2 regions of the Halomonas sp. KHS3 genome follow, and region 2 is predicted to be linked to the other one. Evidence: predicted binding sites of a transcription regulator. Region 2 holds the regulator's gene; the other holds the start of a gene.
What was found. The regulator FliA, encoded in region 2, starts transcription of late flagellar genes. The targets are predictions, from matches to a motif close to CTAAAGTTNNNNNNNNNNCNGCCGATA.
Positions count from the first base shown of each region.

Region 1: RO22_RS04640 (MbtH family protein) is a predicted target of FliA. The motif match lies at 4,455-4,481, and genes of this name have one in related genera.

Region 1 covers NZ_JWHY01000002.1:516,309-523,766, forward strand. Annotated here, with positions in the region: gene RO22_RS04615 (ATP-binding cassette domain-containing protein) at 1-443, opposite strand, end outside; gene RO22_RS04620 (inositol monophosphatase family protein) at 647-1,444, opposite strand; gene RO22_RS04625 (ATP-binding protein) at 1,555-3,177, opposite strand; gene RO22_RS04630 (RNA polymerase factor sigma-70) at 3,432-3,959, shown strand; gene RO22_RS04635 (FecR/PupR family sigma factor regulator) at 4,071-4,289, shown strand; gene RO22_RS04640 (MbtH family protein) at 4,545-4,790, shown strand; gene RO22_RS04645 (thioesterase II family protein) at 4,780-5,520, shown strand; gene RO22_RS04650 (4'-phosphopantetheinyl transferase family protein) at 5,498-6,238, shown strand; gene RO22_RS04655 (TauD/TfdA family dioxygenase) at 6,249-7,250, shown strand; gene RO22_RS04660 (non-ribosomal peptide synthetase) at 7,302-7,458, shown strand, end outside.
Region 2 covers NZ_JWHY01000012.1:25,423-32,880, forward strand. Annotated here, with positions in the region: gene RO22_RS21410 (sensor domain-containing diguanylate cyclase) at 1-1,281, opposite strand, end outside; gene RO22_RS21415 (flagellar motor protein MotB) at 1,305-1,979, opposite strand; gene RO22_RS21420 (motility protein A) at 1,985-2,806, opposite strand; gene RO22_RS21425 (RNA polymerase sigma factor FliA) at 2,847-3,548, opposite strand; gene RO22_RS21430 (flagellar protein FlhE) at 3,575-4,006, opposite strand; gene RO22_RS21435 (hypothetical protein) at 4,032-4,604, opposite strand; gene flhF (flagellar biosynthesis protein FlhF) at 4,601-6,784, opposite strand; gene flhA (flagellar biosynthesis protein FlhA) at 6,843-7,458, opposite strand, start outside.

The sequences.
Region 1 (7,458 bases), on a different contig from region 2:
AGCCATACCCTTTGGCGTTCACCACCAGAGAGCGTGTCGACCAAGCGGTCGGCAAAGGACTCTGTGTGGGTCAGGGCAATGGCGCGATCAATGGCATCTTTGTCTTTCTGGGTATGGCGGCCCAGCAGCCCGTGCCATGGGTAGCGGCCAAAGGCGACTAGCTCGCGTCCGGTAAGACTTTCTGCACTTGGTAAATGCTGGGGCAGGTAAGCCACCTGACGAGCGAACTCACGATTTCCCCAGTCACTCAGCGGGCGCTGATCAAAGTGAATCTCCCCCTGGCTTACCGGCTGCTGCTGGGCCATGAGCTTGATTAGCGTCGACTTGCCCGAGCCGTTATGGCCAATCAGGCCATAAACCTTGCCCTCATGAAAGCTGTGGTCAATGGGATTTAAAATCTGCTTACCATTGATTTCAAAGGTGGCGCCTTTGACCTCGAACATGAATGACTCCTGGCGATAGGGTTGATGATAATGCCTCCATTCTAGTGCTAATGGTTCTCATTTTTAACAAAAAAATGAAAAGATTTACGTGATAGATGGCAAACGCCGCTTGGGGAAAGCAGGTAGGGGGTAGTAGGTCTGCATCAGCTAGCCTCCGCTTGAGTGGCTAACCGATGTGATTAAAAGGTGGCGTTGATCGTTTATCAACAGGCATTTAAGCATGCCAGCAATTGGCTATGCCGCTCAGGGTGCGCCGCAAGTAAACTGTTCCATTGAGCGGGATGCGGCTCGCCAGTGAGATCCGTGACGGTGTAGCCCGCTTCTCGGGCAATCACAATACCGGCGGCGATATCCCAAAAGTCGAGCTTAGCGCCTTGAGACCAAAAAGCATCAAACCGGCCCAGGCTGGTGTAGGCGATCTCCAGCGCCGCCGATCCTGGGCTGCGGATACCGGCCACCTGGGGCATTAGAGCAGCGAGTTGATCTAGGGCCGTCGTACAGTCGCCTTTAGCGTGGTAGGGCAGGCAGGTGCTTATAAGCATCTCGTTCAGTGGGCGAGGTTCAGGCGTAGTGAGCGGCGTGTCGTTGAGGAAGACGCCGGTGCCAAGGCTGGCCCAAAGCATTTCATCAAGCAGCGGTTGATAGACAACGCCGATGATCAGCTCATCGCCCTTAGTAACCGCGATGGAGACTGAGAAGTGAGGTACCCCATGCAAAAAGTTGCTGGTGCCATCGAGAGGGTCAATGATGACGGTATAGTCACTATCGGTGGGTGTAAGCCCGCTCTCTTCACCTAGGAAAGCGATATCGGGAAAGGCGCTATTGATACAGTCGATAATGATGTTCTCTGCGGCCGTATCGTAGTAGCTGACAAAGTCTGACGCCCCCTTTTGCTCAAAGGCGATTCTGCCCTTTAGCGAATATCCCTCGCGTAACAGCGCACCTGCCTCGTACGCCGCCTGCTTCACCGTTTCGAGTAGGTCGTTACTGCTATCGAGCATTGTATTTCCCCTGGGCATTCATCGTGCCTTAGTGAATGGCAAAAACTGTATGCATTCAATGTAACTAGCCATTCATGACGCGGAGATGACAGTGGCGGATAGATTGGTAGCTAAGCCAAGGTCTCCACCTCAAACGCCACAATTTGGCGCTCAACGCTGGAAAACTCCACGCCGATCAGGTGGATGGGCTTGCCCGAACCGCGGTGCTTATCGGCATAGCCTTTATGTTTGATCTGCTCCAGCGCTTTACCTTCCGGCAGTTGTTCCACCACTTTGAACTCAAACAGGTAGATATACCCACCAAAGTCCACGCTCATATCCACCTTGCCGTGGTGGCTGGCGTCTTCCACGGTTACATCCAGCCCCAAGGCCGCAAAGTGGCTGTAAAAGACACTGGCATAATGCCCTTCGTATTTGGCGATGGGGTTGTTGCGGTACAAGTCATGGGGGAGTCCGGCGTAGAGCGCCTTTAAGTGAGCTTCCAACGCAGCAAGGTCATGGCGCTGAAAAGTGTCAAATAACGCCAGTTGGTAGGTTTGCGCATCGCTTGTGTTAATACCCAATACTGGCAGCAATAAATCGTTAAGGCTGCTTTCTACCTCCCTGTTCGGAAAGCCCAGCGTATAGAGGCGATAACCCAGCATGGGTTCCTGCACGTCTTTAATGGTGATGTAGCCGGTTTGGAACAGCAGCCCTTCGGTGGTGATATCGTCGACATCAAAGCGGCCGAGCAACTGTGCTTTTGCCTGCAAGGTCTCCAATCGAGGGGTAAACACCCCGCGTTGTTTGAGAATATCGACCAAAAACGTTGGCGTCGCGGACTCAAACCAGTACGGGCCGAATTCTTGCTCTTGGAACAGCAATAGTACATCGAAGGGATTGTAGACAGAGGTAACCTCACGACCACCCCAGCGATAGCCGTTATACCACTGTTTGATTTCCTGACGGTCTAACCCAGAAAGTTCAGGTTCAAATACGGTATCGATATCGTCATCGGTATAACCACACAAGGTTGCATAGTCGGGCGAAAGGGTAATATCGCGGAGATTGTTCAAGCCCGAAAACAGGCTGACCTTGCTGAATTTGGACACACCGGTAAGCAGCACGAAGTGCAGGTGCGGGTCGGCGTCTTTCAGCACGCTGTAAAGGTTCTTCAAACCCTCGCGCAGTTCCCGGGCGCGCTCCGGTACCAGGATATTGTCCAGAATCGGCTTGTCGTATTCGTCAATCAGAATGACCACCCGCTGACCACTCTTCTGGTGGGCGGCGCGAATGAGGGCAGAAAATTCACCCGGTATATCGGTTTTATGGTGGTGGGTAATGCCGAGTTGCTCACGTTGAACGCGTAGCTGCTCACGGATACGCTCATCCAGCCCTTCACGGCCCTGCATCACGCCATCGGCAAAGCTAATACGAATCACCGGGTAGCGCTGTTGCCAGTCCCACTTGTCGTGGAGATACAGCCCTTCGAACAGCGCCTGGCGACCTTCAAACAGGCAACGCAGGGTGTCCAGCAACAGGCTTTTGCCGAAGCGGCGTGGCCGCGAAAGGAAGTAGTATTTGTTCTGGTTAACCAAACGCTCAATGTGCGGTGTCTTATCGACGTAGTAATAGTTCCCTTCGCGGATATCCGAGAACGTCTGAATCCCGATGGGTAGCTTACGGCGGTGGGCATCCGTCACGGTGGGTCTCCAGAGCAAGAAACAGCGATGCGAGCAGCAGTAGTTTAGCATGCTCAGGGGCTGAAATGCCTAGCCACGAGTCGTCAGCGCGCCGAGTGTTGTTCGCAGCTAAGGTAAAGGCGTTGGTGGCAACGAAGTAACAAGGGCTGGAGGGAGACGAGAAACATCTCATGAAGTAGTGCTGCCAACAAGCATATCGTTATAAAAAGTGAGTTAGCTCTCACCAGTTGACTTGTCAGGCTCTAACGCAAATAATAATTATTGCCATTTATTCCGTGGTGTTAATCAAGGCAGGAGGCCGAGCTGTGGATACCCAGACCTGGAGCGCTGAGTTAGAAGATATCTTCGTTAATCAGCGGCCCCGGCTCTGCTGTGTCGCCGCAAGAGTATTGGGCAATGCTGATCAAGCCGATGATGTCGTGCAGGACGCCTATCTAAAAATTTCGGAAGCAACCACGCTTTTTGAGGTGAAGCAGCCCATATCTTACGTGTCACGTGTGGTGCGCAACCTCGCCATTGACCGCTGCCGCCGTTCGGCGTTTGAGTCAACTTTGTTTGCAAAAGAAGAGGAAGGGGAGGCCGCCTCTTACGCGTCACACTCTCCAGAGGTGATCGCGATTGACCGCCAGGCCTTGGCACAGGTGGTGGACGCGCTGGACGAGCTGCCCGAGCGTACGCGTCGCGCTTTTGAGCTCTATCGTTCGGGAAGTCATACGCAGCGGGAAGTGGCCCACTTGTTAGGTATTTCCACCACGTTAGTTAATTTTATGATTCGCGATGCATTGACTCATTGCCGCCAGTCGCTACAAGGCCAGACGTTGCCAGATCGGTAAGCCCACGTTCCGTCCCTTCTTTGTTGTCGCTTTGTTACACTGTCAGCAAATAGCGTTGATAATATTACACGCTTCCCGAGACAGGTGTTCAGCAGGCAGCAGTAGCGAGGTTTGACAGTAACGATGGATAACGACAGCGGCGATGATGCCGTTTGGCAAACGGCGCTAGACTGGCTGATGCGCGAGCATGAAGAGACGTTGAGCGACGCTGATCGCGAGGCGCTTCATGCGTGGTTAGCGGCTTCTTCTCAGCACCGCCGTGTATTTCGTGAAGCCGAACAGCTATGGCTGCTAACGGGGATGATTCCAAGTGGTGATGAGCGCAACTGATCAGTCACTGTTTTTTTTACTCTCCTCCTTCGGTTGTCAGGCTAACTAAATGGTCGCGAGCTAAAGCTGCCTCCTACTGGTGCAATTCTTAGTCTGGCAAAGGTAATTCTATGCCTACGCCCTAGCGGCCCCTCCCCTTATTTTTTCTATTTTCCTACCCCAACATTAAATTTTCTGACGCCTCACTCGTCATTGAGTAATGAGAAGTAATTGCGTTTTATTTCTCATTCCTTTGGCAACGATGAGGTTAGTCCCATGACAAGCTGTTTTGATCGTGAAGATGGTGTCTTCCGCGTATTAGTCAACCACGAAGAGCAGTACTCCCTCTGGCCAGAATGGAAAGCGATTCCCGCTGGCTGGACCGATACCGGCGTACTCGGCGATAAGCCAACCTGCCTCGACTACGTCGAAAAGACCTGGACTGATATGCGGCCACTCTCGCTGCGCCAGTGGATGGATGAGCAGGCTAACGCTGAGGCGGAGCAGGTGGATGCAGGTTAAGCGTTTAAGACTGCTCTGCCTGCCCTGTGCCGGGGCTAGCGCCACCATGTATCTGCGCTGGAAGCGTCAGTTGCCCGCCTGGATCGAGGTATATCCCGTCGAGCTGCCTGGGCGTGGTGAGCGCCTGGGTGAGTCGCTCATCGATGACTTCGAGTCCCAGGTCGTGCGGCTGTGCGAAGAGCAAGCAACGCGGATGCGCGGCGACTTTGCCCTGTTCGGTCACAGCATGGGGGCGTTGTTGGCCTACGGCATGGCAGCTCGCTTGCGCGATGTAGGGCGACCTCAGCCGCGGATGCTGTTCGCCTCAGGCAGCGCGGCGCCCTCAATGCGCGACTCAGACCGCTTGGCGGGCCTTGATAACGACAAGGCCCTGATTGCGGATCTACGCCAGCAGGGCGGCACCCCAGAGGAAGTGTTCGAAAGCCCGGAACTGCTGCGCCTCACTCTTGATGTGTTGGCGGCGGACTATCGCCTCTGCCGCAGTTTCCGCTATCGCGGCGGGTCGCCGTTTGGTTATCCCTTACAGGTACTCGCAGGGCGCGATGACGATATCGAAAGAGAGCGTTTAGAAGCGTGGCAGCGAGAAGCGGGCGGGGCGTTCTCGTTGGACTGGTTCGAAGGAGGGCACTTCTTTATTCGCCAGCAGCAAGCACAAGTGCTGGAGACTATCGAACGGGCGCTAACTCGACGGCTTGAGGAGGTGCCCCATGCAGCGCCTGCAGTTAGCTGAAGGGGCCCCTGAGGGGCTTGAAGTCTGGCGCTTATCGCTCGGTCTAAACGCCCCGGTGGCTGACGAAGATGATCGGTTGCTGAGTCGAGCCGAGTGGCAGCGCGCCCAGCGGCTTCGCCGTCATGCCGATGTCGTACGCGCCGTGGCGACTCGCGCGGCCCTACGGCGACTGCTATCAGCGCACACCGGTATAGCGCCAGAAAAGTTGGTGTTCACTCAGAACGCTTACGGCAAACCAGCGTTGGAAAACGCTGATGGGCCTGCTTTCAATGTCTCCCACTCTGGCCATGTCGCCCTGATCGCGCTTGCTCCCGGCGGCGCGGTGGGAGTCGATATTGAGCGCTGCCGACCCGAGGCCGAACTGGCGCCGCTGCAAGGGCTGGTGCTATCGCCGAGTGAGCAGCTCGGCCACGCACGCGACGGCATCGCACTGCCCTTTATGGAGCGCTGGGTGGTTAAAGAGGCGGTGCTCAAAGCCTTGGGCCTGGGCATCGCTGATCATTTGCAGGCGCTCTCGATCACTTCCTCTTTAGGGTCGCCAGGCACCTATCACCTTGAGCACTCGCTTCCCATTTCATCACCTTTGCAAGCATGGCCGCTGCCAGCGCCGAGTGGCTATGCCGCTGCCCTGGGCTATGTCGACAAAAGCTATGTCGACTCGGACTGCACCTGCTATGCCCATAGCGCTCAGGGCGAACGCTACTCAACGAATTTTTAGGAGATCAATAATGGACAGCCAAAGCGCAACACCAACGCAACAAACCAACACCATATCCAAACGTCAGGGGCCTGCTGATTCGGAGCTGCCCATTATGATTTCTCCCTCCTATCCAGGGCAGCCGCTGCTGGAAGCCTTTGGCGATTTGCGTGCTGATATTGAGACGTTGGTGGCCAGAGTCGGCGGGGTGTTGCTAAGAGGCTTCGATGTTCCCTCCGTGGACGATTTTCAGCAGTTTGCTGCCGCCTTTGGTCATCCTCTGCTGAGCTATGAGTTCGCTTCTACGCCACGCTCAGCGGTTTCGTCAGGCATTTATACCTCCACCGAATACCCCGCCCATCAACATATTCCCCTCCACAATGAGCAGGCCTACACCCGCGAGTGGCCGATGAAAATCTGGTTCCACTGTGTCACCGCTTCCCCCGAAGGGGGAGAGACGCCGATAGCCGATAGCCGCGCTATTTACCGCCGTATGCCAGTAGAGATTCGTGAGCGCTTTGCTCCAGGCATTCTCTACGTACGCAACTACGGTGATTTCGATATGCCTTGGCAAAAGGTGTTTAACACCGAAGACCGCGCTGAAGTGGAGGCATTCTGCCAGCGCGCGGGTATTCGCTGTGAGTGGAAGCCCGATGGCGACCTGCGTACCACCCAACTGTGCCAAAGCATAGAGACTCACCCTGTCACCGGTGAGCAGGTGTGGTTCAACCAAGGCCATCTTTTCCATGTCTCCAACCTGCAGCCAGAAGTACGAGAGTCGCTGGAAGAGCTGCTTGACCCCGAAGACATGCCGCGCAACGTCTTCTTTGCCGATGGTAGCCCCATCGACGATGCCATCTTCGATGAGATCCGCGGCGTACTGGCCGACGAAACGGTGATGTTCCCCTGGCAGGCAGGCGATGTGCTAATGCTCGACAACATGCTGGTCGCCCATGCACGCACGCCGTTCAAAGGGCCGCGCAAAGTCGTCGTCGCCATGGCGGAAGGTCACGGCAACCTCTCCAAAGACTGAATACAACGGCTCAATCCCACGCCACGGCCAGGAGTTCCAGCAGGTACGCATATGAATATAAGGCACGCCCAGACGATGAACAGCCACCCGTCCCATAACGTTGTTAACCACAGCTTCGTTGAGCATTTAAGTCGCCTGGCCCGGGAAAGGCCCAGCGACAGGGCGCTGATTGTAGTGAACGCACAAGGTGAGACCACCCTTGACTACG
Region 2 (7,458 bases):
AGGCTGCATCGCCCAATACAGCGTTTCCACCTGCTCGGGGCGAAAAAAAATCAGCCAGGCGCGCTGGGTCGAACTCATTGGCAGCGGCACTGCTAGAGCCCCACACTGCTCGGGCATGGCTAGCGAAGCGGTTAACGTCTCTTTGCCGATTTCGCGCGTGCACCAAGGGCCGCTATGTACATGAGTTCTTTCCAGGCGCAGCACAAACTGGCTTATCGCTTCTGGAGTCGGCGTCACACCCGCTTGATAAGCGCCACCATTCACCCACAGCACCACGCCATGGGCGCGAAACAGCTTCATCCAGATAGCCGCCTGCTCATGAAGTAACTGTTGGGGACTTTGCGGCTCGCTGCGCGCTCGCGCACTGAGCACGAGGCTATCCTGAACCCGTTGTAGGTAGCGGGCTTCTTGACGCGCCCGTAGCAACAGCATGCGCTGGGTGGCCATTTGCACGAGGGTGCGAACGGCATCACGCACGGGGGGTTCAACCGAGTGCGGTGCTGGCGAATGGCAAAACACTAGACCCCATAAGCCAGTATCCCCCTGCATGGCCAAACTGAATGACCCACGCACCCCCAGGCGATTTAAATATCGCTGCCGCTCAGGGGCAGGGGCGCGTAAAAAGCTGCCGCTAAGGCTCACTCCCGAGTAGGCGGGAGTCAGCGTTTCAGGCGGCGCATCGACGTCTTCAATTAACCGAACGGGGTAATGTTGGTAACTTTTGCGTAAGGCGACAGGGAAGTCGCTTGAGGGGAAGCGCTGACCCAACAGCGAGGGCAGCTGGTTGCCCAGCGCTTCGGCAACCATTAAACCATGCCAATCACTGTCGAAATGGCACACGGTGACGCGATCATGGCCGGTGAGCTGTTGAATAGCGTTAACCAAGCAGTCGAGCAGCTCTTCCTGGTGGGTTGCGTCGGCTAAATGCATCAGCCGCTCATTGACTGTGCCAAGCAGGCGGCGCTTACCTTGGGGGTTGAGTGGCTCAATCTCGACGATGACCTTCCCACCTGCTCGGTAAGCATAGAGCTGAAAACGCATGTTGCTATGCTTGGAACGAATAAACACCAGCGGGCCGGAGAGTTTCTGCTGCCCCTGCAACTCGCGGCGCACCCGCTGGCTTAGCCGTTTTCCTAACACATAGGCAAGAGTGTGCGGCCCATTTTCAGGGCGCTCAATACCGGTCAAGCGGGTTAAGTTGGTGCTACTGGCTTGAATGCGGCGACAATCGGCATCTAAAACCAGCAGAGCTCCAAACGACTGCAACCGCGGGTGGTACATGGACACAAACGTGGCCTCGCAATCTATTCACCCTCGACCTGCTGCCTTAGCAACAACTCTACGCGACGGTTGGCAGCTCGGCCCTCCGCCGTTGCGTTCGGTTCCATGGGTTGGGTGTCGGCATAACCGACGGCCCGCATACGAGAGATATTGAATCCTTGGCGCTCTAAATGCCTCACCACAGCGATAGCCCGCGCTGATGAAAGCTCCCAATTAGAGGGGAAGCGGGCCGTTGAAATAGGCACGCTGTCGGTGTGGCCTTCTACCGAAATCTGACCGTCAAAACGGGTCAGCACATCGATAAGGCTTTCTACCACCTCTTGCCCACGGGAAGTCAGTACAGCTTGACCGCTGGGAAATAAAAGGCTGGTATCAATACGTAACGTGACCCCTTCACTCCCTTGCGAAACACTGACACCGGGGATGTCGAGCCCATCAAACTGCGGCTGAACCCCTGAATGGCGGGGCTGAATACCAGTGGCTAGAGACGCCAGCGGCAATGATGATACAGCGCTAGCCGAGCGCATGAAAGCAGTATCAGCCGCCTCACCGCCTCCCGGCGGTGTCAGTGAAAGCAGCAGCACAAAGAGCGTGATTAGCAGCGTCAGCACATCCAAATAGCTGGTTAGCCAACCCTCGTCACCATCGCCTGGCGACGGCGTCATTTCCAGTGCGTGGCGCGTATCACGGTCAAGCATCTGGCCTACCCCTTCGCCGCCGCACTAACCGACGAATCAGGCCTTGGTTTGACGCTGTTATCACGGATCTCATCGTGATAGTTAGCTACAAACGAGTTGAGGGTCTCTTCAATAAACGACGGCAGGCGGCGCTTGGTAATCAGCGAAATACCTTCCAGCACCATGTTCATGGTAATCAGCCGCTCTTCGGTGCGGCGCTCGAGTTTCACCGCAATCGGCTTAAACACCAAGTTGGCGAGTAAAATGCCGTAGAAGGTGGTGAGCAGGGCCACCGCCATGCGCGGGCCGATCACCTGCAGGTCGCCTGCGTCCATGACTTCCAGCATATTGACCAGCCCCACCAGGGTGCCGATCATGCCAAATGCGGGTGCGTAGGTGGCCATGGTACGGAATATTTGTGCCTCAGCATGCTCACGCGCTTTAAGACGGGCAATGCGCCAACGCAGCATGTCAAAAATTTCATCCTCTTTGGTGTTGGCAATGACCAGTTGGATCCCGGTACGCAAAAACGGGTTTCGGGTATGCTCCAACTCGCGCTCGACAGCACGTACATCGCCCTTAAACCAGAGTCGCGACATATCCACCAATTCGCGGATATCGTCACGCATATAGGTATTTTCGCGCCGGAATACCAAGCCCACCAACCGTACGACACGCAGCACCTCTTTCAGCGGATAGCTGATAAAGGTTGCCGCTAGGGTACCGGTCACCACAATGGCCAAACCCGGCAAATTGATAAAACTTTCAGGGGACTCTGCGGTGAAAAACAGCACGCTCACCAACAGTAGTATGCTGGCAAATATGCCTATCAGCGTCGAAGGGTTCATCCACGGCTCCTTGCCGGTCACAAGTGAGTAAAAAGAGGTGTTATGCCGAGTCGTGTAAACGCGCGCGTAAGCGGCTGACGGCTTGGCTGTGCAGTTGTGAAACGCGTGACTCCGTGACGCCCAACACAGCCCCTACTTCCTTAAGGTTGAGTTCTTCTTGGTAGTACAGCGCCATTAGCAGCTTTTCACGCTCTGGCAGCGCTTCAATTGCCTCAATCAACGTTTGTCGTTGCTGGCCGTCTAGCAACTGCTCGAACGGTGAATTAGCCAATTCATTATTGCTAGGCTCGCCACCATCGGCCACCAGCTCTTCAAACGGCAACAGTTGACCACTGTTGGTGTCGTTGAGGAGCTGCTGATACTCACTCAACGGCATTTCAAGGTGTTGGGCGATTTCGTTCTCTTCTGGTGCCCGTCCGAGCTGTTGCTCTAATTGACGAACGGCACTGTCAACCGCTCGCGCTGAGCGGCGCACGCTGCGGGGCAACCAGTCGCGGGTACGTAATTCATCCATCATTGCACCGCGAATACGCTGACTGGCAAACGTCGCGAACGTTGCTCCCTGGGTGGCATCGAAGCGCCCCAGTGCTTCCAGCAGCCCTACCATCCCGGCTTGAATAAGGTCGTCGAGCTCAATGCTGGCTGGCAAACGGACCTGAAGCGTCAAGGCCTGACGTCGTACCAGTGGCATGTATTGCGTCAACAGCTCACTCTGTTTGATCCTGCCTTGTGCTGTGTACATCCTCTCGCCTCGCGTCTATCCAGCCTTCACTGATAGTTCACAATCATTTGCAGCCCCTGGACACGAACAGGCCGCTGCCCCGGACGTAAAGCGAAGCGAAAATGCAACGGCGCATCCGCGGCAAACCCCGCCAGGGCAGTGGTAGTCCCCCGCATGCCAGCTAACGCAACGCACTGCTCAGGATGGCACAGCCAAGCGTTTAATAACGCACCAGGGGGATATTGAAACTGCCAATGAATACGCCCGAGCTGTGCTGACTCCACATTGTTAGCAGCAGCGGGTGGGGTAGCGTTTTGACTAGCACTTGCCCTATCACTCATCGCTACCATCAGACCTGGTATCTGGCTGCTCCAGCTACCGGGTGTCGCCTGAGCGTTTCCCGTTAACCCTGCTAGTAGACACCCTGTCAGCAGTACTGGGCTCAGTAGCAGTCTCCCTCTTAATAGCCAGCTTAGCATGCTTGGTCTCCTCAGCAGAGTGCGCTCATCGTGCAAGTACCAACAGCTCCATATTTAAGTAGTAATCAGCTGCCTCACGCAAGTTATTGAGCAACCCTTGACGCGGCAAATGCGGCTCGTGGAGCGCCAGCAAACGGCGCGGCCCGCCACGCTCATGTAATTGACGCAAGGTACGGAACATGGAAGCAAAGGTATCGGCATCGCTACTGATCCACAGTGCCCAACGGCTGTATTGATCGCAAAGTTGGGCTAGGTCGGCCGTTTCGGCCATGACGATATGAATATCCCAATCCTCAGGATCACCGGCCCAGCTTCGACCTAACGTCGACCACTGCCCTAATCTTGCTTTAACCTTGTTCACCTGGGCTGCACCACTACCTGGTAGCCCGACCACAATAAGCGGAATTTTGGGCTGGTGCGCTACCACCGTTGCTGGCTCTTCCACCGCTGCAGCTGTCGGCGTTAACAGAGAGGTAGGCTGTTTAGATTCCGGCACGTGTTCTGCCGCCGCAACATCAACTGTACCCTCAGCTTGCTGCTGTTGGCGCTGCAGGTTTGCCCACTTGCGTAGACCCGATGCTTGATCCTGTTCGCTCACACCACGCCCTCTCGACTAACACTGCCCATTTGACGAATCGCATCTCGTGCCATAAAGGCGTAGACCAGTGCATCAAGCATGCCGGTATCGCGGCGGCGACGGCTGTTGCCTAACAGGTTGAGCAGATCGCCACGCAGCGTCTGCGCCTCCTCATCATCAGCAACATCGAGATGCCCGGCGACCGATGCCACACCGCTGGCCATCAATAGGCGAACTTCAGCATTTAGATCCCCGCTATCGGCCTCTTTTAACTGCTGCCACGCGCGACGCGTCAAGGCGGCCAAGCCTTCGCTTTGCAGCTGGGTTAACAGCAGTGAGAGCACCTCTGCTCCTAGCCGAGCGGGGGTAAGCCAGTAGCGGCGCGCCACTACTTTGGCGCTTTCCGGATCGCGAACTTCACCGAACCAGGCGAGTAGAGCCGTGCCGCTGGCGTCCTCGACTTCGGCGTAGGCAGTCCACAGTTGCACCGATTGGCCACGAAAACGCACGCCCACATGGTGCGTTAGCACACTGTCACTAAATAGCTGGCGGATAGATTGACGTTCGTGGTGAAAGCGTAACCGATGACTGGGGGCCACTTGGCTGACCCAGGTCAAGTGCTCAGCTTCCAGCCACGCTAGTGCATCCGGTTCAGGGAAGCGCGGCAGTAAGTGCACCGCTACACCGCTCGATGCCGACAGCGCGGCTAAGCGTGGCTGCCATCCTGCGGCGTGGCGATGCTGCAGCCAGGGTAGCGCCAGCCAGGCACCATCCGTGTCCAGGCCAATGTCCGGCATTGCCCAGTCGCAGCCGCGCTCATTGCGCCGCGGAAACCACGCCATCCCTAAGGTGGTCTTTGCCGCTGGATAACCGGCAAGTAATGCATCCAAATGCGTTTCCTGCAAACGACTAGGCAGCGAAGCTAGGTTCCAGATCTCTTCTAATTCCGCAAATCCCGTGACACGTTGGCGCAACCTCGCCAATAGCGACGACAAACGACGCCCTTGGCCCAGGACATCCCGCGACCAGCGCGGCATTCCCATCGGCGCATCGGCACTTTGCACCCGTTCACGCTGAGGAGTCGCGGTACTCAGCGCTTGATCCACTAGCGCATCGGGGGCGGCAAGGGCCATATCTTCGGGCACCTGCTGACCATTAGAACCAAACAGGACGCGCATCCCGTGACGCATAATAATATCTAACACTGGAGCCAGACGTCCCGCCTCATCCTGTTTGGTGATAATACAGTCATCTAACTCTGCGCCCGCCGCCCGCGCGGCCTGACGGTAGCGCAGCACCACTTCTTCGAGGGTTTCCGGTTGGCTGGCAGCATTGAGTAGCAGCACCAAACGTACCCGCGAGCGTCCTCCTTGCAGGTGGGCAATCTGCTCTATCACCCGCTGGTCACGCTGACTCATGCCTACGGTGTCGATAATTACCCACTGCTTGCCCTGCAGGCGGCCCAGCAAATCGTCGATGGGCTGTTCGGCATCCAAGGCGTACATCGGGGTATCCAGCAGGCGCGCATAAATGCGCAACTGCTCATGGGCACCGATCCGGAAGCTGTCGGTGGTAACCAGCGCTACCGGGCGCGTGCCGTGGCGCATCACAAAACGAGCGGCCAGCTTGGCGGTGGTGGTGGTTTTACCTACCCCCGTTGGCCCCACCAGGGCAACAATGCCGGTTTGGTCGAAAAAGCTTGCTTCATCGTTGAGTACGTAAAGGCGATCCATTAACTGCTGTCGCAGCCACTGCAGTGGGGCTTCGCTATCGCCGTCTAACCTGGTTAGCGATGCAGGCAACCCAGCCAGCAGTTCATCGGCAATTTCGCTGCTAAAACCCACATTCCATAGCAGTTGACGCAGCCGTGCAGCCGTTCCGGTGGGCGCTGCTGGCGATGGTGAAGCAGTATGGGTTGACTGGCTGTTTGCCAGCAGCGCTCGCATATCCTGCATTTCGCGCAGTAAGCGCTCGCTCATCGCCTGCATGGGGTCTTGCGCTGGGGGTGCTGTCGGCGTTTCGGGTGGTGCAGGTTCTGGTGAGGGTTCAAAGTGGTCGATGGCTTCATCCGCCATCGCTAAAATTTCAACGCCCCCTTCGGTACGCCGATTTGCGACAATCAAGGCGTCTTCACCGAGCGTTTCACGCACTTGGCGCATCACATCACGACTATTGGCTCCCACGAAACGTCTAACGCTCATGATTTACCCTTGCCTGTTCTGAAAATGGACGACGCTAGCCTATCACGGCGTGCCATCTTTAACGTCCGCCGACCACTGTGGTCACTCTTAATGTGCGATCGTCGGGAATTTCAGCCTGGGACAGTACCGACATATGGCGTAACCGGCGACGCAAGAAGCGCGACAGCACCGCCCTTAGTGAATGTTGCACGACCAGCACCGGCGGCTCGCCGGAACTTTCGTGACGCTCCAGCGCCTGCTGGGCCTGGGTCATCAGCGTTTCTGCCAACCCGGGCTCCATGGCGCCGTTGCCATTCATGGCCTGTACCAGCACTTGTTCCAGTTGAGCATCCAGCCCCATGACATTGAGTGTCTCCTGCCCCGCAAACCACTGCTGGACAATGGCGCGCCCCAGCGAGACTCGCACCAGCGCCGTCAGCTCATTAGGATCTTTTTGCTGTGTGGCGTACTCGGCCAGGGTATCGAGAATAGTGCGCATGTCGCGGATAGAGACATCTTCGTCAAGCAGGTTTTGCAAGATGCGCTGCAGTACCGTCAATGAAATAGCTTTGGGGATCACCTCTTCGACCAACGCTTTTTGATCATCGCCCATTTTATCCAGCAACTTCTGTACTTCCTGACGGCCCAGCATCTCGGGTGAATGACGGTGCAACAAGTGGTTCAAGTGGGTCGCT